DNA from 3 places in the Hohaiivirga grylli genome. Region 2 is predicted to be linked to each of the others. Evidence: riboswitches for the same ligand, from Rfam matches in the RefSeq annotation. Region 2 holds a riboswitch; each other region holds the start of a gene.
The links. Region 2 has a riboswitch for thiamine pyrophosphate ahead of thiE (thiamine phosphate synthase). Riboswitches for the same ligand answer to the same signal wherever they lie in the genome.
Positions count from the first base shown of each region.

Region 1 (9,704 bases), on a different contig from region 2:
CGGGTTCAGTCCGCGGCGGTGGCCCAGTCCAAACTCACCTTGATCATCGTATCGCAATGTCATTTCTGATCATGGGTCTCGCCAGTGAGACACCCATGACGGTTGATGACAGCACAATGATTGCAACAAGCTTTCCCACCTTCGTGCCCATGATGAAAAGTCTTGGAGCCGCAATCGGGGACTGACATGATCATTGCAATTGATGGCCCAGCAGCTTCCGGTAAAGGTACACTCGCAATCAAGATCGCCCAACACTATCAGTTTGCGCATCTTGATACAGGGTTATTGTACCGGGCTGTTGCCTTTCTGCTTTCGCAAAAGGGGCTTGATTTACAGGATGAGCCTCAAGCGATTGCCATGACCCATGAAATTACTGAGGCTGTTCTTGCTGATCCACATTTGCGTGGTCGGGAAATGGGTGAGGGCGCCTCAGTTGTTGCGGCTCTCCCCGGCCTGAGAGCTGCTCTGGTAGATTATCAGAGAAAATTCGCAACAAGCTTTCCGGGAGCTGTTTTAGACGGTCGCGATATTGGCACCGTAATCTGCCCGGATGCTGATGTGAAGCTGTTCGTGACAGCTTCTCTGGAAGAGCGTTCCCAACGTCGCTTCAAGGAACTATCCGCGAAAGGTCAAAGCTACACTTACGAAGATATCCTTGCAGATCTCAAGAAACGCGACGAGCGGGATTCTGGCCGCAGTTCAGCCCCTCTGAAAGCCGCAGATGACGCCTTTCTCATTGATACAACCAATATGACACCGGCTGAGGCGCTTAAAATGGCAATCCGTATCATTAACAGCAAACGGACAAAACCATCTGAATGATCAAGCGTTTCATAAGGCTTTTTGCTTACTCAGAATGATTGCGGCTCTTCATAGATTTCAGTATGTATTACAACAATCTGGCGCTTAGCCAATCATAGTGGAGATGGATATAATGCAGAACTCATTCAAAAGGCAGCTGATGCTCAAAGCAGCAGCAGGACTTCTTGCACTTGCTCCTTTCAGCATGGCCCATGCAGCAGAGCCGTCCTTGGTTGCCATTAGTTCCATCGTTGACCACCCTGCCCTCAATGCAATCCGTGACGGCATTCAAGATGAGCTGAAAGCAAAAGGCTATGACGACAGCAAGGTCAAAATCATCTTCCAGAATGCACAGGGCCAGCCATCAATAGCAACACAGATTGCCCGCAAGTTTGTTGGCGATAATCCGGCAGTCATTGTTGCGATCTCAACTCCATCTGCTCAGGCCGCAATGGCAGCAACCAAAGATATTCCGATTGTATTCTCGGCAGTTACGGATCCGGTTGCAGCCAAACTTATTGACGATGCTGACAAACCAGGTGGCAATGTTACAGGTACCTCGGATCGTGCCCCTCTTGCTGAGCAGATTGACCTGATCAAGGAAATGACACCGCAAGCGAAGACAATCGGTGTTATTTATAATCCAGGCGAGGCAAACTCGGTTGTCAGTATTTCCCAGTTCAAGGAAATTGCAGCACAGAAGGGTTATAAGGTCGTTGATGGTCCTGCAACAAAATCTGCGGATGTTCAGGCTGCTGCCCGCTCACTGGTCGGCAAGGCCGATGTCATTTACGTGCCGACCGACAACACCATTATTTCAGCGCTGGAATCTGCAATCCGCGTAACAAACAACGCAAAAATCCCACTTTACACGGGTGATACAGATAGTGTTATGCGCGGCGCAATCGCCTCCCTCGGTTTCAACTACTATGATATGGGAAAGCAGACAGGCGATCAGGTTATTGCCATTCTTGAGGGGCAGAAAATTTCTGATCTTCCTGTTCGCTATGGCAAAGGCTCAGAGCTTTATCTGAACAGTAAAACAGCAAAAACCATCGGGCTGGTTATACCTGAAGACCTTCTCAAGAAAGCTAAAAAGAACGTCGAGTAAGCACAGGTTGTTTCCCGCATTGGATAAATAGACAGTGCGGGAATTTCTTTTTGAGCAGTTGTTAGAAAATTGCTCTGAGTTCTGGACTCATACGCAATATTCGCGTTAGTTGCTTCAAAAGAATTTTCAGGAAGGCTTACAGGCTTACCTCAACTTCTCTCTAAACGAGGAAACGTGACTATGGAAGTTGCCGGAAAGGGCGGAAAATGAGCTTATTTGCTTTCATTGGAGGCATTGAAGCAGGACTGATCTACGCCTTTGTCGCATTGGCAGTTTATTTGTCTTTCCGAATTCTTGACTTCCCTGATCTCACCGTCGACGGGTCTTTCCCGCTTGGTGCGGCAGTTACTGCAACATTAATCAGCATTTCAGGCTGGAACCCTTGGCTTGCAACCCTGATGGGAATGTTTGCCGGTAGTCTTGGGGGGCTAGCCACGGCCTATTTTTCTGTTCGCTGGGGTATCTTGCACCTTCTGGCATCCATCCTGACCATGACGGCGCTTTACTCCATCAATATCCGCGTCATGCAGGGGGCCGCTACGATGGGCCTGTTGAATGATGAAACTATTCTAACACCCTTTATTCATCTAGCTAATTCAGCTGGGCTCCCAGAGATGTATACTCGGCCTATAGTCTTGGCCGCCTTTGTAATAGCTGCTTTTGTCATCTTGAGTTGGTTCTTAAATAGTGAACTTGGTTTATCAATGCGCGCTACCGGTGCGAACATTAGAATGTCTCGTGCGCAAGGTATCAATACCAGCCGTCAGGTAATTATAGGTATGATGATTTCAAACGCCTTAGTTGGTCTTGGTGGCTCTATATATGCTCAAGCCAACGGCTCCGCTGATGCAAGTCTTGGAACAGGTACTATTGTTGTTGGACTAGCCGCAGTTATCATCAGCGAGACTCTCATCCCTTCACGTAAAATATGGGTACGTTTACTTGCCTGCATTGTAGGCGCGATCGTTTATCGTATGGTTATACAATTAGCTATGGATGTTGATTTCTTAGGCTTTAAAGCTTCTGATCTCAACCTCGTCACGGCATTGATTGTTCTGATCGCCCTTGTCGTACCTAAACTCAAGAAGAAGGTCTTCGCATGATCGAAGTCCAGAACCTCTCCATCACCTTCAATCCCGGCACGCCAAATGAGCGCCGGGCTTTGAAAGATATCTCCCTTCGTCTTGAGAATGGTGAATTTGCCTGCATCATTGGTTCAAACGGCGCGGGTAAATCGACACTTCTTGGCTCTATCGCCGGCGATGTGCCTTTAAGCGGTGGCCGGATCATGGTCTCTAATACAGATGTGACCAAGCTGCCAGCAGAACAGCGCGCAACCTATATTGCCCGCGTCTTTCAGGATCCGTTACTGGGAAGCTGCGGCGATCTCTCCATTGCAGAGAATCTTGCACTTGCCTCAGCACGTGGCAGAAGGCGCACTTTCAGACGTGCCCTGAACCGCCATTATATTGAGACTGTAAAAGGCCGCATCTCAGAACTCGGACTGGGCCTTGAAGATAACCTGAGCCAGCCAATGGGTTCATTATCCGGCGGACAGAGACAGGCTCTATCACTTGTGATGGCAACTCTGTCACCCTCCAGCGTTCTTCTTCTGGACGAGCACACGGCAGCTCTTGATCCACGCAATGCAGAGTTTGTTCTTGATCTGACAAAACGCTTTGCCGAACGCTATGGACTCACGGTTTTAATGGTCACCCACTCCATGCGACAGGCATTGGATATGGGCACACGCACCATCATGTTGCATGAAGGTAATATCATTTTTGATGCATCAGGCAGCCACCGGAAAGATCTCACAATTGAGGATCTGCTCGCCCAGTTTCGCAGGGTCAGAAATGAGGACATTTCGGAAGACCGTCTACTCGTTGGATAACAAAAAGGCCACCTTCTGGTGGCCTTTTTTTAAATCTTAGCCGCGCACGCTTTTCCGTCCGGGAAGGAAAACTGTCAGAAGCCCAATTGCTGGCAGATAAGAGCAGATGTGATAGACGAAACTTATGCTGGTGTGGTCAGCGAGCTCCCCAAGAACAGCGGCTCCTAAACCACCAACACCAAATGAGAGCCCAAAGAACAGACCGGCAATCATCCCGACTTTCCCGGGATTAAGCTCTTGCGCATATACAACAATTGATGAGAAGGCTGATGATATAATCAGGCCAATTACAATGGCGAGAAGACCCGTCCAGAACAGATTTGCGTAAGGCAGCATCAACGTGAAGGGTAGAGCGCCAAGAATTGAGAACCAGATAACAGCCTTGCGTCCGATACGATCTCCTATCGGCCCGCCAACCAGTGTACCAACAGCCACAGCACCAAGGAAGTAGAACAAATAATGCAGAGCTTCACTGTTTGAAACATGGAATGTTTCTTTCAGGTAGAAGGTAAAATAACTGGACATGCTGGCCATATAGAAGGCCTTGGAGAAGACCAGCAAAACCAGAATAGAGAGAATGATCTTGATACGTAGTGAAGAGATGCCAACAGGTGGCTCAACGCTTTTAAGACCTGTTTTCTTGCTGGCCTTGCGCTGGTCACGCATCCACATCCCGATCCATGCCAGAACGCCAATTGCAACAACCGCAACCAGTGAGAACCACAGAAGACTGCTCTGTCCGTATGGAATTATGAAAAGAGCTGCCAGCAGTGGCCCAAAAGCAGAGCCGGCATATCCACCCACCTGAAAGACAGATTGTGCCATTCCGTGGCGCCCACCCGACGCCATACGTGCAACACGTGAAGCTTCAGGATGAAAAATCGAAGACCCCATACCAACGAACGCAACAGCAACCAGTATCTGGGTATATGAAGTGGCATGGGAGAGCAGCAGAATACCGATAAGCGATAATCCCATCCCTACAGCCAGTGAAAAGGGCTGTGGTTTCTTGTCCGTATAGATACCAACAACCGGCTGCAGAATTGAAGCTGTCAACTGGAAAACCAGTTGTATTAAACCAATCTGCCTGAAGCTGAGATGCAGGCTGTCTTTAATCAGTGGATACATTGAGGGAATCAGGGATTGCACAACATCATTCATAAGATGAGATAAGCTGATCGCAATCAGAATGCTCAATGTCACGGTTTCTGTCAGCCTTGCTGATGGCGGCATCAAACTCTGCTCTTCACTACGCACATTCCTATCCTCAGCACATCATAACAGCACATATTCCCTCAATATGCCTGTTTGTTCAGGAAGAAAAGCCATTTGATTTATTCCGTCAATGCTCTGCAACGAAAGTCGATTTTTCCCAATCTGAAATGTGCCTATATCTTCTCTGTACTCCCTTTACGAAACGTATGGGGATTTTGAAACCGAATGGGGTGCCCAACTGGGCTGAGATAATACCCATTGAACCTGATGCAGTTTGTACTGCTGTAGGGACTTCGGATGAGACACCAGCCTGCTATCCTCGCTGCCTGCCCTATCTACCTTTCTGCCATTCAAACTGTTTATGCGGGAAGAGATTATGCAAACAACCCATAGTTATTCATGGTTCTCCCTTGCCCTACTCTGGTTCGGAGCAGCAGTATCCGTTGCAGAAATTATGACGGGAGGCATGATTGCTGCCGCTGGTCTATGGCCGGGTTTATGGGCAATTCTTCTTGGGCATATTGTTGGGGTCATTTTATTGGGGTTGGTTGCACTGATCGGCTTTCGAGAAAAAATGCCATCAATCATGTGTACACGCATCTCATTCGGCCAGAGAGGCTCATGGCTGTTATCAGTCGCCAATGTCATTCAGCTGATTGGCTGGGCAGCGGTGATGGTTCAGCAGAGTGGGCTTGCTCTTGGTGGCATCATCAATAAGCTATGGAATATTGAGGCTACAACAATCGCCATCGTCATCATGGGTGCTCTCATTGGCTTATGGAGCCTTTGGGAGGTTGAGGGACGCCAACGGAAGAATACAATTACGGTTATTCTGCTCTTCCTGTTAACAGTTTTTATAAGCTGGGTATTATGGGGAAAAGCAGGTGATGCATCAGCTATATCTGTGTCTCCAGAACCACCCATGCCATTCAGTAAAGCCTTTGAGCTTTCATTCATTATGCCTTTAAGCTGGCTGCCTCTGGTCGCAGATTATGCATATCGCTCGCGCAGCGCATCTGCAGCTACACTGGCACCAAGCCTTGGATATCTTGTGGGCAGCCTGTGGATGTACGGCATTGGCTTTATAGGTGCACTTTATACGGGCGAGGCAGACCCAACCCCAATGTTACTGGCAGCAGGCCTTGGAATTGTTGCTCTGAGTATCGTTGCCCTTTCAACAATCATGACAACTTTTCTTGATGTTTATTCAGCAGTGGCCTCTGCACGAAATATCGTGCCAGAATTACCTGAGAAAGGTTTGAGTATTGCTGTCATCTCAATCGGTACATTGCTGGCGCTCTACAGCAATATCTATGAAAACTTTCTGATGTTTATCGGAGCCATCTTTGCACCAATGGCCGCAATCCTGCTGACAGATTATTTCCTGTTACGCCATGATGCCCGCAGTAGCAGATTTAACTTTAGTGGCCTTATCTCTCTTGGCCTCGGCTTTGCAGCTTTCTTCATCTGCAGCAGGTTAGGCAGCCCTCTTGGTGGCGGATTAAGCAGTATTGTTCTGACAGCAATCATCCATGTGCTTATCAGGAAATCTGCCCGATCGCACCTCCTGAAAGCATCAACCACAACCAAGTCATAGCTTAGCGGGTGCTTGCTTCTACACAGGCTTCCGCCTCAGCTATTGCTTCAACTGTTCCGACATGCAGCCAGATGCCATCCAGCCTCAGGCCATACAAACGTTCTTTGGCAATAGCCCTGTCAAAAAGCAGGTTCATTGAAACGGGACCAGCCGGGATATCATCAAACAGCTCAGGCTTGGCAATGGCGACACCCGCATAAACAAAGGCAGCCATTTCACCTTCAGGACGCCTTTGCAGACGTCCTAATGTATCCATCAGGAAGTCGCCTTTACCGCTATAGCCGATGCTTGCAACATTGGATGCCAGAAGCAGCAGAATATCCATCTGCTCAGGATTCCAGTGCTCAAGCATCCGCTCAATATTTGGGTGCGCACCCTCAATCCAGAGCTCGTCAGAATTCAGAATGAGAAATGGTTCAGGCTGGCTCTGGCCTGCAACCAGATACGGCATTGCTTTCTTGATCCCACCAGCAGTCTCAAGCAGCTCTCCCCGCTCATCAGAAATGGTAATATGCGGCGCCTTGCGATGAGACAAATGCTCTTCAAGCTGATCAGCCAGATAATGAACATTAACAACAACCTCTGTAATGCCAGCCTCAGCGACACGATCCAGAGAATAATCAATCAACGACTTTCCACAAACGGGAACCAGAGGCTTGGGCATCGTATCGGTCAGAGGCCGCATACGTTTTCCAAGGCCAGCGGCCAATACCATTGCCCGGCTGACTGCCTTATGAGGGCTGATTGTTTCTTTCTTCTTGGAAGCCATTTATGCCTCATCGTTATTTTGCGTATTCTGCGTTTTGGACAGATGCGGCAGATAGGCATCGAACCATTCTTTAAGCTGGGCCAAAGCAGGATGTGCCAGATTACGACGCAGATAATTTTCAATGCGTGGCAGGTGATTAAGATACTGTGGTTTATGATCCCGCTTATCCAGACGTGCAAATATACCGAGTATTTTTGTTGCACGCTGGGCGCCCATGATTGCATAGGCTCGGGCAAAACTGGCCATATCAAAAGTTTCATCCAGTGCACGGCGCTCGCGGATGTAATGGCCAAGGAGTTTCAGTTCCAGATCAGGAGCCACGTCAACACGGGCATCCTGCAAGAGTGATGCAACGTCGTAGCTTGGGTGCCCAAGAACGGCATCCTGAAAATCAATGACACCTAGCCGTTTGACACCTTCACGCTCTGGCAACCAGATCAGATTGGGTGAGTGGAAATCGCGGAGTGTCCAGGTTGGGGTTGCCTCAGTAATTTCCTTAAGTGTTGCAGCCCACAAGTTGGCAAATTCAAATTTAGCAGGTGATGACAGCATGCGGTTGGCGATATGGGGGACATACCATTCCAGCAAGAGATCAACCTCAATAAGCAGTGCCTCCATATCGTATGGTGGCAGAATGTGATCTACGCCATCAGCAACCGGCAATACCTGCGGTAGTACGGTACTATGCAGGCGTGACAGCAATGTCGTAGCTTCAGCATAGCGCTCAGGAATTGGGCCATTGCCATCAACAACAGGCTCACTGCCGAGATCTTCAATCACCAGAAGACCAGCTTCCAAGTCTTCGCCATAAATTTTTGGCGCACTGAAGCCTAAGGCACGCAGGCCTCTGTCCATGGCAACAAAAGCGTTAATGTTCTCTGCCAGCTTTGCAATCGTGCTGTAAGATTTGCCCCGTCGAATAGGCGGGCCATCAGGGCGTGCCGGTGAAATCATCAGAATGGATGTCTCACCATTCGGGCGAACGAGGCGCTCATAAAGACGAGACGATGCATCACCTTGCATTGTCACGCGGCGTGCATCATTCCAGCCGCTCTTTCGCAGAATACTCTGGGTTGCCTCAAGGCGCTCAAGCCTTGGAATCATATCACCTGTTGCCGTGACAATCGCGAGGCGTTTGTTGGAATCCGTAAAATCAAGTTCCATGGTGATATTCAGATAGGAGGCCGGCAAAGCGGAAGGTGCCCGTTCAGCCCATTCTATCAGAACAACCGCACCCTCAACCTGCTCTTCCCAACCGAGTTCAACCAGTTCATCCTCATTGCCCAGACGGTAAAAGTCTGCATGGACAATCGGGCATGGCTCATGACGGGCATAACCCTCGTAATTCTGGATCAGGGTAAAGGTTGGGCTCGGAACCTCAAGCTCTGCATCTTTAACAAGAGCCTGAATTAAAAAGCGTGCCAGAGCTGTTTTACCAGCACCAAGACCGCCGCTCAGGGCAATTGTATCTCCGGCCTTCAGCTCTTCACTGAGGACACGGGCAAAGTCCCTTGTTTCTTCTAGGTTTGCAAGGGTAACACGCCACACTGGGCTGTTATTCGCCGTCTGATACATCACATTGCATCCTGGTTAAAATAAACTTGGGCTTTAGCTGGCAAAAGAGGCTAAACGAAGAACCTAAAGAAACCGTTTTAAAATTATTGAGCCGCTTCATGATACATCTCCCGTCAGATTTGTCGGGAAGAAGCAGGTCATAATGGCACCATTACCTGCCGTTGTCTGAAGCTGAATATGTCCGCCATGAAGTTCCACAAGTTGACGCACGATTGCCAGTTGCAGACCAACCCCACGATGCCCACCGCCATCATAGCTATTGCTTTCTTGTCCTTCGAAGATACGGGCACGGATAGAGGCCGAAACACCCTGCCCTTCATCTGCAACACTCAATGCGATCTGCTCATTCTCCCGGCGTGCAGAAATACGGATAGCCTGCTGGGCAGCTGATGCACCAACAGCCCCGGACAGCATGTGGAACAGAATTTGTCTTATACGTTTGCCGTCAGCGGTAAAGGCTCCAATATCGTCAGGAACATCAAATTCCAGCCGGAGACCGGCCTCTGCAATACGGTCTTCAATACCCCGAACCGCTGTCTCAATCGCTTCACGGATATCAACATTCTCAGGCACCAGCTGTAATGAGCCAGCATCAAGCCCTGCCAGATCAAGAATATCATTGAGCAAGGCAAGCAGTGCCTCAGATGACCGTTCAATATGCCCCGAATACTCGCGCTGTTTTTCATTCAGCGGGCCGATTGTTTCACTGCCAAGCATCTGCGTGAAGCCAACAATATTTGTC
Region 1 is NZ_JBBYXI010000001.1:610,688-620,391, reverse strand. It holds gene aroA (3-phosphoshikimate 1-carboxyvinyltransferase) at 1-185, shown strand, start outside; gene cmk ((d)CMP kinase) at 187-822, shown strand; gene WJT86_RS02630 (ABC transporter substrate-binding protein) at 935-1,912, shown strand; gene WJT86_RS02625 (ABC transporter permease) at 2,119-3,015, shown strand; gene WJT86_RS02620 (ABC transporter ATP-binding protein) at 3,012-3,806, shown strand; gene WJT86_RS02615 (MFS transporter) at 3,843-5,063, opposite strand; TPP riboswitch at 5,238-5,330, shown strand; gene cytX (putative hydroxymethylpyrimidine transporter CytX) at 5,398-6,618, shown strand; gene WJT86_RS02605 (nucleotidyltransferase family protein) at 6,620-7,387, opposite strand; gene tsaE (tRNA (adenosine(37)-N6)-threonylcarbamoyltransferase complex ATPase subunit type 1 TsaE) at 7,388-8,962, opposite strand; gene WJT86_RS02595 (sensor histidine kinase) at 9,059-9,704, opposite strand, start outside.
Region 1: another riboswitch for thiamine pyrophosphate. It lies ahead of cytX (putative hydroxymethylpyrimidine transporter CytX); the one in region 2 lies ahead of thiE (thiamine phosphate synthase).

Region 2 (9,704 bases):
GCTTTCTGTGTCTGTGGCTGTTCTAGGTGCCTTTATTGGCTTGCTTATCTTTGGTCTGGCGCTTGATCTTTATGCGCAGATTGGACTTGTGGTGCTGATTGCTCTTGCGGCAAAGAACGGTATTCTTATCGTTGAGTTTGCGAAAGAGCAGCGTGAAGCAGGTTTAAGTATTGAAGAAGCAGCGATGACGGGGGCCAAGCTTCGTTTCCGTGCTGTTATGATGACATCTATTGCTTTTATTCTCGGCCTTGTACCGATGGTTTGGGCAAAGGGCGCTTCGGAGATTGCACGACAGGCTGTCAGTACGCCGGTATTTATGGGAATGTTGTTTGCTAGTAGCATTGGTATTTTCATCATTCCGATGCTGTACACAACATTCCAGAGAATGCGCGAGCGTGTGAAAAAACAGTTCTGGGAAAAACGCTCCCATCCAACTGCATCACGTGCGATGCACTGATAAATATCTTCTCGAAGACAAAAGAGCGGGGGAGAAATCTTCCCGCTCTTTTTTATGCCACTTTATAAAATTATAAACTATTGCGATGTCTATTCATCAGATATTCAACTAAACGATTTAATTTCGAAGAACTGAAAAATTTAATGCAGGTGCGATAATACAGCTGTAAAGCATCATAGATTTTTGATGAGAATTTTTATTGGAATTTATTTCTCTCATTGCGCTTTAATGAGATAATGAACAAGTTCAAACACAGAATGCATACAAGCAATAGAGCTTAATCCCCGTAATTGCTGTCGAGTGGGGATGAAGCGAGGGCCGGGTTGAGTAATCAATCCGGCCCTTGTGATTTTAAATTTATGCCTGTCGGCGATTAATCCATAACGGCGGCTTTGAGAATACAGACCATCATTGCACGACCTGGTTCTGTTCCTATGCAGCGAACTGTGTGGGGCCTGTCGCACCGATAGCGCAACGTTTCACCAGCTTTGGCTGTCTGAATTGCATCGCCAACTTCAACTTGGAACTCGCCTTCGAGCACAGAGAGACACTCAACAGAGCCCCGCTGGTGGGCATCAGAATCCAGAAAACCTTGAGGATCAGCCTGGACGTCGTACCACTGAAGCCATTCAACTGTTTTGATCCAGCCAATAATTGTCAAACGCATCCGTCCGTCATCGGAGACCAGAATAGGAGTATCTGCCTTGGAGGATTTATCAATAAACGGTTCTTCGTCGCTTGTGGCCAGAACACGCTCAATTGAAACATCAAGTGCCTGAGATAGACGCCAAATTGTTGCAAGTGTTGGGTTTGTCTCATTACGCTCAATCTGGCTGATAATTGATTTTGCAACGCCTGATTGCTCGGCCAGCTCAGAGAGCGACAGGTTGTAGGCTTTTCGCAAACGCTGGACAGTTTTTCCCAGTTGTCCAGATAGTGCCATGGCACCACTTTCCAGACTACGTAGACGTTCTTTACCTTCAACACCCATTATTTTCGCCTCAATACGTTCCACAAATAGAACATATGTTTGTTAGACCAAACGGCAAGAAAAAGGAAGACCCTTTAAGGCATTGAGTGCCATGTTTCTGAATAGGTGTGTGTATCTGTTGGTATGGAAAGCCTCGTTTCATCACTTCCATAACTTATGGAAGTGATGAACTGGTCCTATCCCGTGGCCTATATGCAAGCTGTCTGCTGCTTTCAGAGCCGCCGTCAGGTATCGTTTAGCTTCTGTAATAGCCTCGCGTAAATCTGCACCCTTGGCAATGAAAGCTGTAATTGCAGATGATAAGGTACAACCGGTTCCATGAGTATTGTGGCTGTTTAAGCGCGCAGAGCTGAGGCGATAAACGCCATTGTGATCTAGCAGAATATCTGTACTCTCTGGCCCGTTACCATGTCCACCTTTTATCAAGACAGCTTTGGGGCCAAGTTTTAATAGCCGCTCAGCTTGAGAAATAACCTCTTGTTCATTGGAAGCAGGGTGATTGTCGCCAAGGATAACGGCAGCTTCTGGTAGATTGGGCGTAATTAAAAGAGCAAGGGGTAAAAGGCTTTCTTTGAGTGTTGTGACGGCTTCCTCTGCAATCAATCGATCTCCACTCGCTGCAACCATAACCGGATCAAGAATGATCTGGGCTTGATTGTATTTTCCCAAACCATTCGCAACAGCTTGGATAATGTCTGGTTGAGAGAGCATGCCAATTTTAACAGCATTCACGTCCAGATCTGAAAATACGCTATCAATCTGCTGTTTCACGAAGTCTGGGGGGATGTTGTATATCCCCTGAACGCCACGTGTGTTCTGGGCAGTCAGGGCTGTAATCACGCTTGCGCCATAGACACCAAGAGCTGAAAAAGTTTTCAAATCAGCCTGTATTCCGGCACCGCCACCAGAATCCGAACCTGCAATAGTTACTGCGATAGCTGTCATATTGGTATCTCTGGATGCTTACTGGTTATGCTGAGCTTGAAAAGCTTTGGTAATAACTTCATTCAAGGATTGAGCTGCAGATGTAATATCATCAGGGGAGAAAAGGGCAGATATGATGGCAATACCATCAGAACCCGCTTCAATAACCGATGCTGCATTCTTGTGATTAATCCCTGAAATAGCACCGACAGGCAGAAAAGGCTGTCTGGAACGGATTTGTCTGGCCAGTTTTGAGAAGCCGTCTAGGCCGATAGATGCGCCCGCATCATCCTTGCTGTTGGTTGGGAAAACACTCCCAATACAGGCATAATCTACTGGGAGCTTGCTGCATTCTTCTGCATTGATGGCATTGTTGACTGTCAGGCCAATGATGGCGGAGGCGCCGAGAATATGTCGCGCGTCCTGTGCGTACATATCGGATTGACCAATGTGAACACCTTCAGCACCTGATGCCAGAGCGACATCAATACGATCATTGATAAGAAGAGGAACGGATGTTCCTGCAAGAACATTCTTGATGGCCCGGGCTTGCTCAATCATTGGGCGCGTATCAGATGTTTTATCTCTGTACTGGATTAAGGTTGCACCACCCTGAACCGCAGCCAATACAAGCTCATGTAATGGACGTCCACGCGCAATCTGCGGATCAATAATTCCGTAAAGGCGAATATCAACACTGGTCATGTTTTATCCGTAATAGAAAGTTTATCTGAGTTTTGAGGGCGATATAGGGATGCCGTAAGGCTGAAGAAGCCAAATGCAACGTTATTCTGAGATTTGGATCTATGTACAATACCATCTCTCTTTCCTCCGCCGGCATGATCCGGATCAGGTTCATGGGTTGGTACAGACCTCTCAGCCCTAAAGGGCACCCCAAGGAGATGTTAGGATACTAGCTACTTGCTGAAACAGAAGCAAGCAAGAGAATGATATCAGCCCCATAGTTCAGGCGTTGGCGGATAGAGCAGGCTCTGTTCACAATGAAGGGGTGGCGTCCTGTCTGCTGATAAAAGCAGAGGACCATCAAGATCAACATATTTTGCCTTTGAGGCTAAGATCATAGCGGGTGCCATTGCCAAGGATGAGCCCAGCATACAGCCAACCATAATATCCATGCCAAGCTGCTGGACTTCATTGGCAACTGAAAGAGCCTCATAGAGGCCACCTGTTTTATCGAGCTTGATATTAACCAGATCATATATGCCAACAAGAGTGGGGAGGGCCTCTCTGCGATGTGCGCTTTCATCTGCACAAAGCGGCACAGGCTTATCTATTGTTTTGAGAATATGGTCGAGCTCTGCCGGCAGGGGCTGTTCAATCATGGCGTATCCAGCGTCAGAACATGCCAGAAAATGCTCCGGTAGATTATTCTCTGTCCAGCCTTCGTTGGCATCTGCAATAAGTGTGGCATTCGGCGCGCCAGAACGGACGGCTTTGATCCGCTCAATGTCCAAATTATCCCCCCCACCGAGTTTGACCTTAAGCAAAGGCCGATCAGCTGCTTTTACCGCTGACTTATTCATGACTTCTGGTGTGCCAATACTGATTGTGAAAGCGGTTGTTACCGGCGCCCAATCCTTGGCACCAGCTGTAATATGAGCTGGAATACCTGTTACTTTTGCTTCCAGATCCCAAAGCGCATTATCAATCGCATTGCGAGCCGCTCCAGCAGGTATGATGCGACTTAATGCTTCATGAGAAATACCATTCTCGACAGAGGGACGAATATTTTCAATTTGCGCGATAACACTGTCAACGCTTTCACCATAGCGTGCATATGGCGTGCATTCCCCGCGTCCAATCTTTTGATTATTGAGGTCTGTTAGTTCAACCGTTACAACGATTGCTTCAGTACGTGTCCCTCGCGATATAACGAAAGGTTCTTTTAAAGGAAAATGATCAATTTTTGTCTGTATTTTGCAGGGGATCATTGATATGCACCTTAACTATTTTATCGCTTTTATTAAAGTACTTAGGTTAAGAAATTAGTTCGTTCTTTTTTAGTGGCAAGGATTTTCTGCGTGCACTCAGCAGATATTGATAATGAACCGAAGATAGATGTCAGTCATGCTGACAATCAGGTTCATATTGCCTTGCAGGGAGACTGGACCTCAAGTCTTGGAAAAAGGGCTGATGATTACGCGGCAAGACTTGTCGAGATACAGGAAAATCAGCCAGTTATCTTTGATCTGTCTGGTCTGGGACGGCTGGATACAGTTGGCAGCTGGCTGATTATTCGTTCAGCACGTACACTTGAGAGCCGAGGTATCAAAGTTCAGATACAGGGGCAAAGTGCAACCCATGATATTCTTCTGACTGAAATATCTTCTCATACGGTTGAGGAAAAGCAGGAAGAAAAGCAATCTGGACTTGTTACTTTCTTATCTGAAATTGGAAAGTCAGTTATCCAGACACGCCAGGATGCCTATGATGGTATTGTCTTTTTTGGTCAGGTTGTCTCGGCGTTAATCCGTGTTCTGTTCAGGCCAAAATCATTTCGTTTTACGTCGCTTGTTACACAGATGGAGCAGGTTGCTCTTCGTGGTGTGCCGATCATTGTTCTGATCTCGTTTCTTGTTGGCTGTATTATTGCGCAGCAAGGTATCTTTCAGCTGAAGACATTTGGGGCAACAGTTTTTGTTGTTGACCTGATCAGTATTCTGACATTGCGCGAACTGGCCGTTCTCCTTACTGCAATTATGATTGCAGGTCGTTCTGGTTCTGCATATACGGCAGAGCTCGGATCCATGAAAATGAGTGAAGAGGTTGATGCTTTACGCGTAATGGGGCTTGATCCGATTGAAGTTCTGATTGTCCCGAGAATTCTGGCTCTTATTATCGGATTGCCACTTCTCACTTTCATCGCATCAATGTCCGGTTTGTTGGGCGGTGCAATTACGGCTGCACTCTATGGTGATATTCCATCGGATGTCTTTTTGACACGGCTTCAGTCTGCAATTGCTATGAATACCTTTTTTGCCGGCATTATAAAGGCGCCTTTCATGGCTTTGGTTATTGGTGTTATTGCCTGTTCCGAAGGCTTGGCTGTTAAGGGATCAGCTGAATCGTTGGGGCGTAATGTGACTTCGGCAGTTGTGAAGTCCATCTTCATGGTTATTTTGATGGATGGTATCTTCGCTATGTTCTACGCAGCGATTAACTTCTGAGGTCCAATGAGCAAGCCTGAGCCAAAAAATATGCCGCAGAATAATGATACTTCCCAGAAGGAAGTCGTCATAAGTGTGCGTGGCTTGGAAGTTGGTTTTGGTCCTAAAACAATTATGAAGGATCTTAATCTTGATATTTATCGGGGTGAGATTCTTGGCTTCGTAGGTGCTTCGGGTACGGGTAAATCCGTTTTAACCCGTACTATTCTTGGGCTGATTAAAAAACGCGCGGGTGAAATCAACGTATTTGGCCAGAATGTTGATGGTCTTTCTCATGATGAGCGCCGGAAGATGGAGCAGCGCTGGGGTGTTCTCTTTCAGCAGGGGGCATTGTTCTCAGCCCTGACGGTCAAGCAAAATGTTCAGGTGCCGATGCGGGAATATCTGTCTCTTCCTCAGGATGTTCTGGATGAGATGGCAATGCTGAAGATTCAGATGGTTGGTCTTCCAGCTGATGCGGCTGATAAATTTCCTTCAGAACTTTCTGGTGGTATGATCAAGCGTGCGGCTTTGGCGCGTGCTTTAGCTTTAGATCCGGATATCCTTTTCTTGGATGAGCCAACATCAGGGCTTGATCCGATTGGTGCGGGTGATTTTGATGATCTCATTGAAACACTGCAAAAAACACTTGGCCTGACAGTTTTCATGGTCACACATGATTTGGATAGTCTCTACTCAGCTTGTGATCGTATTGCTGCACTTGGTCAGGGAAAAATTATAGAGCAAGGGCCGATTGAACATATGTTGCAATCAACAAATCCTTGGGTACATTCTTATTTTCATGGTAAGCGGGCTCGTGCTGTGCTTGCAGGGCAGCATGAGGCATAATGATATGGAAACAAAAGCAAATTACGCCCTAGTGGGAGCCTTTACTCTGGCAGTCATTGCTGGAGCGTTCGCTTTTATCTACTGGTTTGCCGACCTTGGCTCTGCCAAGCAGCGTAAAACACTGGATATCATATTCTCAGATTCCGTTTCTGGTTTGTCTGTTGGGGCCAGTGTTCTGTTCAATGGTATCCCAGTTGGGCAGGTAATGAATATCCGTATCCGGCCAGAGGACCCGCGGCAGGTTGAGGTTCGTACCCGAATTGATGATGGTACACCGTTGCGGATGGATACGACAGCAATGCTTGAGTATCAGGGCTTGACCGGTGCTGCTTCTATATCACTGACAGGTGGTGATCCACGCGCAGCCGATCTCGTTGCTGCGAAGGGGGATGACTTTCCCGAGCTTTATGCCAAGCGTTCTGACTTTCAGAGCCTGATGGAATCTGCCCGTAATATTGCTGCCCGTGCCGATGATCTTGTAACACGTATGGATAAGTTGGTTGGTGATAATCAGGAATCTATTACGAAGATTGTCAAAAATGTTGAGAACTTTTCTGATGTGCTCGGTGATAGCTCTTCAGGTGTAAAGAGATTTTTGGATCAGATTGGCGATTCAGGTAAGGGAGCTCTTGATGAGGTTCATGCTGCAGCTGCTTCAATCAAGAAACTTTCTGATCATCTGGAAGGTCAGTTGAATGAGATTGCAGAAGGTCTGAAGCGCTTTACAGGCTCTGGCCTGCAGCAGTACCAGAATCTGGCTGTCGAAGGCCGTAAGTCACTGAATGAACTGAATAAGCTTATTCAGGGGATACAACGCAATCCGCAGCAGTTTATTTTAGGGCCTCGCTCATCTATGCCCCAGTATAACGGAAGATAAGAACGGACGAATGTTATGACAAAGAAACCTTCATTCCAGAAGAAAGTCCTTTCCTGTTCTCGTCTTGCCAAGACGGGGTTGGTATCCGTTATATTAGTTGGGCTTGCTGCCTGCGGGACTGGTCCGGCCCCAACGACCTATGATCTGTCAGCTCCGACAACAGGTATCAAAGCGCGCCTTGGTGGACAGATTGTTATTGCAACGCCAACGGCTCTTCAGGCTCTGAGTGATCAGAATATTGTCGTTCGTAATGAAACGGGTGCAATGACATTTTTAGGCGGAGGGCAGTGGGCTGATCAACTGCCAAACCTGATACAGGCCCGCCTCATCAATACATTCGAAAACGGTTCAAAGCTTCGTGCTGTTGCTCTGCCATCAAGTGGTGTCATTGCTGATTATCAGCTTGTCTCAGATGTACGTGCCTTTTACGTCGTGACACCTGGGAATGAAGCGGTTGTCGAATTGTCTGTTCGTCTCGTGAATGCACGGACAGGACAAATCATACGCGGGAAGGTCTTTACAGCTAAGCGTCAGGTTGGTGACGGCCTCAATGCCGGAAGTGCCGCCGTTGCACTGAATGACGCTTTGTCATCTGTTCTGCTTGAAATTGCACGTTGGGTTGGCTGATCAGCGATCAGCCAATAATTGCGTGTGGCAGGAAACGTGAATCGTTCTTGGTAATTGGTGTCGTATCTTCGCGAACACCAATACCGGCTGCTTCATCTGCAATAATCCAACTGCCAATAACCGGATAATTTCCATCTATGCATGGGATATTTGCCAGAGCTTGTCGGATATAACCCTCGCCACCATAGGCGCCATCAGCCCGATCAATAACAGCCCCATCTTTCATCAGCATGATATTTGCGCCTTCACGTGAAAACAGGGGTTTTCTGGCAAATGATGTACCCAGGGCCCATTTCTCACGATCATCTTCAAAGAAAGCGGGTAAAAGATTGGGGTGATCAGGGGCCATGTCCCATAACAGAGGTAATATGCCTTTGTTAGAAAGAATAGCTTTCCAGCATGGTTCAAGGAAGCGGGTTGGCGTATCGCCAAGATTGGCGGCATAGCTGTCACCCAGCATCCATTCCCATGGGTAAAGCTTGAAGATCAGTTCAATTGGCGTAGCATTCTGGTCGCAGAAATAGCCGTCCGTCAGCAGACCAATATCCTGAATATCTACAAATTCAGTTGTCAGGCCTGCCAGTTTACCACAGTCCTGAATATAGGAAGCTGTGCCCATATCTTCTTCAGATTCACTCATACAGCTTACATGAAAGGTTTTTCCGGCTGCAATAGAGGAGAGGGCGGCAATCAGGCGGTCATGAATTGAGTTAAACTGGTCAGCATCAGCAGGCAATGTACCGGATGCCATCAGCTCTTCAAGCCAGGACCATTGGAAACAGGCCGCTTCATAAAGGGCTGTCGGAGTGTCAGCATTATATTCCAGAAGCTTTGCAGGTCCATTGCCGTCATATGCAAAATCAAATCGACCATAAAGGCTTCTGTCGCCTCGGTTATAACTACTTGCGATAGCATCCCATGCAGTCTGCGGAATGCTTAGACGTTTCAGAATCTCTTCATCGCGAACAGCACGAGCCACAATGTCGAGAGCCATCTGATGCAGCTCCTGTGAGGGATATTCCAACTGCTCTTCTATTTCTTTCAAGGTAAAGGCGTAATAGGCGGTTTCATCCCAGTAGGGCAGATTATCAATTGTGTGATATTTGAAGCCACTTTCTTCTGCGCTTTTACGCCAGTTTGGCCGTTCCTTTACCTTGATACGCTGCATATGATTATCCGCCATAGCTCCGGCTTGAATAACCGCGTCCGGTTGAACCAAAGCCACCGCGTGAACGAACGGCTGATTTTATTGCACTGCCGCCACGCGGAATAACGTTGAACCCGGCACGGTTGCCTGAACGGAACTCTGCAACCGGGGTTTTGACAGCGCGTGCCGCAGCAGCACCAGTGCGGGCATAATAACTTCTGCCAGTATTACTGGAATAACAGGAGGCTCCGGCGGCCCCACCGCCTGCACAGCCATAGAGAGGAGCGGCAGATGCCGCAGATTGTGTTCCCTGCATCATGCGGGCAGCCATGAAGCCCATCATCATCGGCATGAAATAGCTTGTGCTGCCAGATGTCGCCTGTGAGGCTTGAGCTGTTGTGGTTGTATTATTATCTGTCGCGACTGTTTCGCCTGTTGCAGCTGTCGGGGCCGTTGCGCATTGACCGGCTCCGTAATCCTTCTCACAATCTTCTTTTGTCACGAAGCGTGGCGCTGTCTGCGCATAGGTTGTCATGGCTTCGCCAAATCGGGCCTTACAGGTTGCTTCTGCAACACCTGATGAAATGCAATCACTGACCGATGTGAAAATATCGCTATCTGTCACTGCCTCGGTATTATTAGAATACCATGAGTAGGCAATGATG
Region 2 is NZ_JBBYXI010000003.1:442,586-452,289, forward strand. It holds gene WJT86_RS10205 (efflux RND transporter permease subunit) at 1-457, shown strand, start outside; gene WJT86_RS10210 (helix-turn-helix domain-containing protein) at 831-1,448, opposite strand; gene thiD (bifunctional hydroxymethylpyrimidine kinase/phosphomethylpyrimidine kinase) at 1,590-2,393, opposite strand; gene thiE (thiamine phosphate synthase) at 2,412-3,077, opposite strand; TPP riboswitch at 3,181-3,279, opposite strand; gene dgcA (N-acetyl-D-Glu racemase DgcA) at 3,326-4,321, opposite strand; gene WJT86_RS10230 (MlaE family lipid ABC transporter permease subunit) at 4,415-5,560, shown strand; gene WJT86_RS10235 (ABC transporter ATP-binding protein) at 5,591-6,388, shown strand; gene WJT86_RS10240 (MlaD family protein) at 6,393-7,265, shown strand; gene WJT86_RS10245 (ABC-type transport auxiliary lipoprotein family protein) at 7,281-7,892, shown strand; gene WJT86_RS10250 (glutathionylspermidine synthase family protein) at 7,900-9,060, opposite strand; gene WJT86_RS10255 (DUF1190 domain-containing protein) at 9,065-9,704, opposite strand, start outside.

Region 3 (9,704 bases), on a different contig from region 2:
ATGTGTCTGAGTGCTTTTACAGTGCTCTTCATTGCCCTTGTTCGCTGGGTTATCCTGCCAAAGGTCAATTCTGGGACTTATTCCGTATTCTCAGGTTTCTATCTGCGGAAGTGGACGGTTGCTTTTGCAACGGAAGTAACCTTGGAAACCCTGTCATCGCTCTACGCCACAATCTACATGCGGGCGTGGTACCGTTTGATGGGGGCAAAGATTGGCAAGGGTGCTGAAATTTCGACCAATCTGGCCGGTCGTTATGATGTTACGGAAATTGGTGCCGGTAACTTCATTGCTGACGAGGTGGTCTATGGTGAGGAAGAAATCCAGCGCGGCTGGATGACCATTCTGCCAGCCAAGACTGGTGATCGGGTTTTTGTCGGGAATGATGCTGTCCTGCCGCCAGGTGCTGATATTCCTGAAGGTGTTCTGATTGGTATCAAATCCAAGCCACCCGCTAATGAGCTTATTCAGCCGGGTGATACTTGGTTTGGTTCTCCGCCCATCAAGCTGCCAACACGTCAACGTGTGAATGTTGATGCCAACTGGACATATGAACCCGGGTTCTGGCGCAAATTCTCTCGTGGTGTCTTTGAAGCCCTGCACACATCGTTTGCGACGATGCTGTTCATTACCCTTGCAATGATCGTGATTGACAGATGGTTCCTGCCAGCGATCCTGCTGGGGGATATCTGGGGGCTTATTGTCCGCTTCATTATTGGCAGTGTCTTTATCGCAATTATGCAGGTTCTGTGTGTTGTTGCGGTTAAGTGGCTGATGATGGGGGCTTATAAACCAACGATGAAACCAATGTGGTCATGGTGGGCCATGCGCACAGAGGCGGTTGCGGTTCTCTACTGGGGGCTTGCGGGTAAGGTTATGCTTGAGCACCTTCAGGGAACACCGTTCCTACCTTGGGTTCTGCGATTATTCGGTACAAAAGTCGGGAAGGGTATCTGTATGCATACAACAGATATTACTGAGTTTGACTGTGTCACGATTGGTGACTTCTGCACCATCAATGCTCAGTCCGCCTTGCAGACCCATCTTTATGAAGACCGGGTGATGAAAGTGGGGCGCGTCAAGCTTGCCGACGGTGTGACCGTAGGGGCGAATGCGACGGTGCTTTATGATAGTCATGTCGGCTCTTTTGCGCAGCTCAGCCCGTTAACTATTGTTATGAAGGGTGAAAGCATCCCTGAGAATACAGCATGGCAGGGTGCGCCAGCTGTTCCGGTCACCAGTAAAAACTGAACCAGCGTTAAAATGGCTCTTTCCTTTATGAGGAAGGAGCCATTTTCAATTTATTGAATAATGTCACTAATCCAGCGCTGAATAAATTCCTGACGCTTATTCTTGCGCCACTCCATATCAGTATCGATCAGTTTTACTTTACTGATATCCAGCATGGGTTCAGTAATATGGGCATCTCTGTGCAATGGCAGATAATTGATCTTGTTAATGATCAGAACATTGGCAAACTCTGCGCTTTCAAGCCAGTTGACCAACTTGAGTGCGGTGTCTGATTTGCGAGTTCCTTTCAGTATTGCAACGCCAGTTATGCCGTATGTTGTACCTTCTTCGGGGTAAGTCACGATAACCGGATAGCCCTGTTGCTGGGTGTCTAAAGCATCAGGCAGATAGAAAATGCCTGCTGCGGCTTGTCCGGTAGCGATGGGGATCGCGCCGCCCTGACCGCTCTTTGTATAAAGCTGTATGTTTTTATGGAGCTGCTTTTGATAGGCAAAGGCGCCTGTCTCTCCATAAAGGGCAGCCAAGGCATAAATACGTTCCGTTGCAGTGCCTGAGGTTCTTGCATCTGCCATCTGAAGACTGTTGGCATAGGCAGGATTGAGCAAATCCTGCCAAGACTTGGGTGCTTTCAAACCATTCTTTTCAAGAAAATTTGTATTAGCCATAAAAACCAGTGGCATAAGTCCCCAGGAGTGCCATTTCTCATTACGTGAACGATATCTTTCCGGAATTCCATCTCCAGCAGGGGGGAGATTTGTCAGGAGATCCTGTGCTGCTGCAACCTCAAATATTTCATCCGGCCCACCAAACAGAATATCTGCTTGCGGATTTCTGCTCTCTGCTTCTATTCGGGCAAGAGCTTCTCCAGCGGACAGGCGGATAACCTGTGTTTTGATGCCTGTTTGCTTGGTAAACGCCTCGAAGACTTTTGAGGAGTATTTTTCAGGCATGGTTGAATAGATATTCAGTGTTTCCGATGCCTGAGTGCTGCTCAACGTGTATAGGCAAAAGAGCAGCCCCAAAAATAGCTTGGTGCAGATAAGTTTAAGAATTTTGGAATTTGAAAACAGAACCAACATGACCTCCCTCCGCTGGTACGAACCAGATCAGGTGATACGGGTATTTCTCAGCAGCCGGAGAGGCTGCACCCCGAGTCAACAGACATTGTCTATACGCTTTCATGAGAGTTGGATAGCTCTGATATTTCCCTCTCAATGCATCTTTGGTGGAACAGGGAAACGCCTTTCTCCTTAAATCCTGCAGTATCTCAGTGAGGTGGGGGGTGACATTCGGGGAGTTTACTCTTAAACAAAAGGGAATGTTCTATTGGTGCAAGCGCATATCCCATGTCTCATAATACTTTTGGTCACCTTTTTCGCGTTACAACATTTGGTGAGAGCCACGGACCAGCTCTTGGTTGCGTAATTGATGGCTGCCCCCCGCTGATCCCGATTCATGAGGCAGAAATTCAGCTTGAACTTGATCGGCGTCGTCCTGGGCAATCCCGCTTTACGACCCAGCGTCAGGAACCGGATAAGGTGCGTATTCTGTCAGGCGTTTTCACTGATGAAAAGACAGGTAAGCAGGTTACGACTGGTACGCCGATTGCTCTGTTGATTGAGAACGTTGATCAACGTTCCAAAGATTACTCGGAAATCAAGGAAAGCTATCGTCCGGGGCACGCAGATATTGCCTATGATATGAAGTATGGCATCCGTGATTATCGTGGCGGTGGGCGTTCTTCAGCCCGTGAAACAGCTGCGCGTGTGGCTGCCGGTGCTATTGCACGCAAGGTTCTGCCGGATGTGAAGATACGCGCCGCATTGGTGCAGATCGGGCCTCACAAGATTAATCGTGATAATTGGGACTGGGCTGAGGTTGGTAACAATGCCCTGTTCTGTCCGGATGCATCAAGTGTCTCGTTTTTGGAAGACTATCTTGATGGAATTCGCAAAGCCGGCTCGTCCATTGGTGCTGTTGTTGAAGTCGTGGCTGAGGGTGTTCCTCCGGGGCTTGGCGCACCAATCTATGGCAAACTTGATTCAGAACTTGCCAGTTCGCTGATGTCTATCAATGCTGTCAAGGGCGTTGAGATTGGTGCCGGTTTTGCTTCTGCTGAACTGACCGGTGAAGAAAACGCTGATGAAATGTATGCCAGTAATGCGGGGCATCCAGCATTCTCCTCTAACCATGCAGGTGGTGTGCTGGGCGGAATTTCAACAGGGCAGCCATTGGTTTGTCGGTTTGCCGTTAAACCAACATCCTCCATTCTGCAGTTGCGCCATAGCGTAACTCGCGAAGGCAAGGAAACTGAAGTCCGCACAAAAGGGCGGCATGATCCATGCGTTGGTATTCGTGCTGTGCCGATTGCCGAAGCTATGGTTGCATGCGTTCTTGCAGATCAATTTTTACGCCATCGCGGGCAGGTTGGTGAGATACGGCACTGGCCGTTCAACCCATAAAAGTTTAAATATCAGTTATTCCTGATCTGATGATCACTATGACCACAAAGTGTGGTGGTTAAAAGGGGTACGAGAATGAGTAGTGTAACCGCAGCAGTTGAAGCTTTTGCACGTGGTGAAATTGTCATTGTGACAGATGATGATGATCGTGAAAATGAAGGTGATCTGATCGTTGCTGCGTCTCTCTGTACCCCGGAGAAAATGGCTTTTATTATCCGCAATACCTGTGGGATTGTCTGCGCACCACTGACGAGTGAGCTTGCCCGCAACCTTCAGCTCAACCCAATGGTTGCAGCCAATGATGCGCCTTTAGGTACGGCATTCACGATTACCGTTGATGTGAAGCATGGTCTGACAACCGGTATTTCTGCCGAGCAGCGTTCGAATACTGTCCGGGCGCTTGCAAACCATAACATGGGTGCGGCTGATTTTGTTCGCCCAGGGCACGTCTTCCCGCTGATTGCAAAAGATGGTGGCGTACTCATGCGCTCCGGCCATACCGAGGCTGCTGTTGATCTATGCAAACTTGCCGGGCTTCCGCCTGTTGGTGTGATCTGTGAACTGGCCAATGATGATGGCACAGTCATGAAGGGCCAGCAGATTAAAGACTTCGCTGCAAAGCATGATCTGCATCAGGTTTCTGTTGCTGACCTGATCGCCTATCGTCAGACACGGGAAAAGCTGGTTGAACGTATCGCGACATTCCCGGTTCAGACACAATGGGGTGAGTTTACAGGTTATGCCTATACAACTCCATTTGATCCTGAACAGCATTTGGCATTGGTCTATGGCCGTATTGGCGATGGCAAGGATACTCTGGTGCGTCTGCATCGGGCAAATATTCTGTCAGACATTTTCTCCGGAGCTAAAACCATTGCTCCAGTGATGGAAAAGATCGCCAAGGAAGGCAGGGGGGTTCTTGTCTATCTTCGTGACGGAACAGCCGGTGTGCCAACAACACAGCTTGCTCCTGAGGAAACCTCATCGGATGAAGTTCGCTCCAACCAATGGAAAGATGTTGGTCTTGGTGCGCAAATTTTGCGTGATCTGGGCGTTGTCTCAATCCGCAATATCTCATCATCAACCCGCTCTTATGTCGGCTTGAAAGGGTTCGGCATTGAAATCAGCAGTGATGAGCGGATGGCATGATAAAAGGGCGGTGGGTAACCACCGCCTTTATTCTATGTACGAATGAATGCCAGAACATCCTTGTTGAACTGATCCTGCTCAACCTGTGCCAGGCCATGTGAACCACCGGGATAAATCTTCAGCTCTGCATTCGGAATGATCTTGCTGGAAAGATCTGCAGAGGCTTTGATTGGAACGATCTGGTCATCATCGCCATGAATGATCAGTGTCGGGATATCCACCTTCTTGAGGTCTTCCGTATAATCAACTTCCGAGAACTCATGGATACAGTCGAGCAGTCCCTTCAAGCCAGCAAGCATACCCTGTAACCAGAATGATTTCTGTAATCCCTCTGATACTTTGGTGCCGGGGCGGTTGAAATTATAGAAGGGGGCAGAAAGATCGGTTAGGAACTGGGAACGGTCATTATATGTTCCCTGACGGATAGCATCGAAGGTTTCAATCGGAGTGCCATGTGGGTTATCTGCTGTCTTGAGCATCAAAGGAGGCACCGCTCCAACCAGAACAGCTTTAGCGACACGGTTTGTGCCATGACGGCCCATATAATGGGTAATTTCACCACCGCCTGTTGAATGCCCGACCAGAATGATATTTTTCAGATCCAGTTGTTCTATGACTTCTGCCAGATCATCGGCATACTGGTCCATATTGTTGCCATTCCATGTCTGATCTGATCGGCCATGGCTGCGTCGGTCATGGGCAATGGTTCTGTACCCGTTCTGAGCAAAGAAGACGAGCTGTCCATCCCATGCGTCTGCAGAAAGTGGCCAGCCATGAGAAAACACGATGGGCTGTCCTTCTCCCTCATCTTTGCAGAAAATTCGCGTACCATCTTTGGTCGTGACCGTTGGCATTCCATAATTCCCAATTAACAATCACTTTGACCTAGTGCACTTTTGTCAGCAGGGAAGAAGAGAAGCCTATTTTAAAATGAAATTTGCCTTTTAGCCTGCCTTAGAAACTCATTGTGCCAGAAGGAAAATCATATATAGTATGCAATGTATTTATTGTGAGAGCCATTCATGAGAGCGTTCCGCAGAACAGATTCAGCTGGTTACATGACAAACTGGGTAGCACGCTTGTTTGCGAAGGTCGTGGACCGTCAGTTGAAGCCCCATGGGCTTTCTTCTGCACATTTGCCTGTCATGAATGCACTGGGTGACGGCAGTGCCCTGTCACAAAAGGCACTCGTTGAAATTGCTGCGGTTGAACAGCCAACTATGGCGGCAACTCTGGCGAGAATGGAACGTGATAACCTTGTGATACGTGCACCGGATCCGAATGATAAGCGAAGCTCTCTTTTTTCGCTGACTGAACATGGGCTGGAAAAATTTCAGAATGCTCAGAGAGTTTTTCTTGATATCAATGCACAGGCCCTGATCGGACTAACTGAAACAGAGAAAAAACAATATCTTGAGATGCTATTGAGAGTTGGAAAATCTCTGGAAAAGCTTGCAGACTGAGCCTGATTAAAGATCAGGCACCCATTAGCGTGTCGACATGAACGGCAACACTTCTTGAAAGTGATTGCAAATCGTAGCCCCCCTCAAGAACCGAAACGATTCTGGAGTTGCACTGGCGTGCAGCAAGTTCCATGACCTGTGCCGTTGCCCAGGCAAAGTCTGCTTCTGTCAGGTTAAGTGTTCCCAGAGGGTCACTCCAGTGGGCATCAAACCCAGCTGAAATGATGATGAGGTCTGGAGCAAAATTCTGAATGGCCGGGAGTATCTTTTCTTCCATTGCCAGCCTGAAAAAGCCACCATCATCACCTTCCGGCAATGGCGCATTGACAATATTGCCGGTCTCACCTGTCTCGGTGATATCACCTGTGTGTGGGTACAGGGCGAGGACATGGGTTGAACAGTACATGATGGAAGGATCGTGCCAGCAGATATCCTGAGTGCCGTTGCCGTGGTGGACATCCCAGTCCAGAATGGCAATACGCTCTGCTCCAAATGCTTTTTGAGCATAACGGGCAGCGATTGCTGCGTTGTTGAGATAGCAAAATCCTTTGGCGCATGCATGCTCGGCATGATGGCCCGGAGGGCGCATTGCGGCAAAGCTATTCGTAACGGCACCCGACATAACTTCATGAGTTGCCTGAATGGCTGCACCTGCGCTGAAAAGTGCGGATGCCAGCGTCCCGGGATAGAAAGCCACGTCATCGTCATGTGCGACAGTGCCTGTCCCCTGACAGGCATTGGCCAGGGCCTGAATGTATTCAGCCGGATGGGCAAGCGCGGCCTGTTCGGGCGTTGCGGTTATTGCCTGCTCTCGGATAAGGGCACTGAAATGCGAACGCTCAAGGGCGCGTTCAATCACACGGATGCGGTCAGCCCTTTCAGGATGACCGAGCGGTGTCTCATAATCCAGTGCCGATGAATGCGATACATAGAGCGTACTCAAATCGCCGGCCCTCCCTATTGGCTTATTTATGGCAAGCCTTGTTTTCATGTCCGCAATAACGGCATGTCCTCCCGGATAACTTAGTCAGCAATTTCTGCTATCGGTATTAGCAAAGCGTATGAGGGCCTAGGTTTAATGTGTCGATAATTGAGAATTTTCCACATTGTGGTTTGTACATTGGTCGAATTTGACTTACAGGTTCTCAATACATTAACTGTCTGTTAAGTATAAACTTAATAATCTGATAAATGTTAGCGGGGACTATTTTTATGCGTATTGGTATTTTGGGCACGACCCTTGCTGTTGCTCTTTTCGTTTCTGGCTGTGGCTTTAAGGGCGTTCCTGATCCGGAAGTTTCTGCTCGTGATGCAGAATGGATGGCGCAGGTTCCAAAAGGTCTCGATGAACCAATGTATGAGCGTTGGGAAGTTAAAGACCCAACAGGTGAAGAGCCTGGTACGATCGTCGTCAATACCAAAGAACGCCTGCTTTATTTTGTTCTTCCAGGTGGCAAGGCTATTCGTTATGGCGTCGCAGTTGGTGATGAAGCCTACGGCTGGACAGGAACGGCTCGTATTGCCCGTAAAGCTGAATGGCCAAACTGGACCCCGCCAGCCTCAATGGTAAAGCGTTGGCCACATGTTCGCCCGACAAAGGGTGGACCGGGTAACCCGCTTGGTGCGCGTGCGCTTTATATCTACGAAGGTGATAAGGATACGCTCTACCGCATTCATGGTACCAATGAGCCAGAGAAGATTGGTCAGGCAGTCTCTTCCGGTTGTATCCGTATGCGTAACATTGATGCGATCGACCTCTACAATCGTGTTGGCCCTAATGCCAAAGTTATCGTAAAATAACGCATTCGTAGAATATGATTTCAAAGCCCTGTTACTAAAAATAGCAGGGCTTTTTTATTGGCGAATGGCAGCCGGGAACTAGATATCTTAAACAGCCTTGTGTTTGGGGAGAAAATAAATGTCGGCACTTCTGGTTATTCTTGCAATTGCTCTTGGGATCGGAATCTATCTGGTCGTTGTCTACAATGGCCTTGTTTCTATGCGGCAGCGTATTAAGCAATCTTTTGCAGATATTGATGTCCAGCTTCGCCAGCGTCATGACTTGATCCCTAACCTGATTGAGACTGTTAAAGGGTACGCCACTCACGAGAAGAGCACTCTTGATGCGGTAATACAGGCCCGTAATCAGGCCTTGTCCGCCACAAATGTTGCAGATACACAGGCGGCCGAGAAGAACTTATCATCAGCATTAGGCAAGCTGTTTGCTTTGGCTGAAGCCTATCCCGATCTTAAAGCCAATACGAACTTTCTCCAGCTTCAATCTGAACTGTCGGATATTGAGAATAAGATTGCAGCTGCGCGGCGTTTCTTCAACGGTTCTGTCAGTGAATTCAATGCTGCTATCGAGGCTTTTCCTGCCGTACTTTTTGCCAGGAATTTTGGATTTACCCATCAGGAGTTCTTTGATCTCGGAACCGAGACAAGACAGACAATGGATCAGGCGCCTTCCGTGAAGTTCTAGGAAACCGGAGGCATTATGTTTCAGGTTTTTGGAATCTACACCTACATTCGCGCCAACAGAATTCGCTCTGGAATTCTGATTGGTGGCTTGTGTATTATTTTCTATCTGTTCATTAGTCTGTCGATCTACTTCACGACGCCATTTTTGTTTTTCCCAGAAAATGCATCTATTGCTTTATCCATCTTTGCCATTGCAACCGTCATGATGGGGCTCTGGATATTCTGGAAGTTGTCTAGTCAGGCTGAGTTTATTGCAAAAACCAGTTCTTCACATTTTGTAGAGAGAACGGAAGAGCCAAGATTCTATAATCTGACAGAAGAACTCTGCATCAGCTGCGGGCTTGCTGTCCCCAATCTCTCTGTCATTGAGACGGATGTGCTGAATGCGTTCGCTTCCGGCCTTGAAGAAAATAAGATGCGCATTACAGTGACCAGAGGATTGCTGAATAATCTGAATGATCAGGAGCTGAGAGCTGTCATTGCTCATGAATTGACGCACATCCGAAATGGTGACAGCAGGGTTATGACAATATGTTTTGCTCTTGTTGGTAGTCTGGCTGCTATTGGGCAGATGTTTATCTATCGATCAGAAACTCGAAGCGGGAATGGCTATTCTTTTTCAGTTTCCGGAAGAGGTCTACCGATCGTTGGCCTAGTGGCTTACGCTGCATGGATTGTGGCTTCTGTTTTAAAATTTTCACTGTCCCGTTCCAGAGAGTATCTGGCTGATGCTGGAGCTGTAGAGCTCACAAAAGATCCGCAAGCCTTGATTGGGGCGTTACGGAAAATTGCTCAAAACAGTAACCTTCCTGATGTTCCTAGTGATGTGATGGAAATGTGCTTTGATAACCAGCGCCGTAACTGGTTTGGAATATTTAATACGCATCCTTCAGTTGAAAAA
Region 3 is NZ_JBBYXI010000001.1:971,290-980,993, forward strand. It holds gene WJT86_RS04255 (Pls/PosA family non-ribosomal peptide synthetase) at 1-1,248, shown strand, start outside; gene WJT86_RS04260 (ABC transporter substrate-binding protein) at 1,299-2,327, opposite strand; TPP riboswitch at 2,315-2,410, opposite strand; gene aroC (chorismate synthase) at 2,595-3,710, shown strand; gene ribB (3,4-dihydroxy-2-butanone-4-phosphate synthase) at 3,786-4,859, shown strand; gene WJT86_RS04275 (alpha/beta fold hydrolase) at 4,892-5,713, opposite strand; gene WJT86_RS04280 (MarR family winged helix-turn-helix transcriptional regulator) at 5,918-6,322, shown strand; gene WJT86_RS04285 (histone deacetylase family protein) at 6,336-7,265, opposite strand; gene WJT86_RS04290 (L,D-transpeptidase) at 7,535-8,122, shown strand; gene WJT86_RS04295 (LemA family protein) at 8,241-8,804, shown strand; gene WJT86_RS04300 (M48 family metallopeptidase) at 8,820-9,704, shown strand, end outside.
Region 3: another riboswitch for thiamine pyrophosphate. It lies ahead of WJT86_RS04260 (ABC transporter substrate-binding protein); the one in region 2 lies ahead of thiE (thiamine phosphate synthase).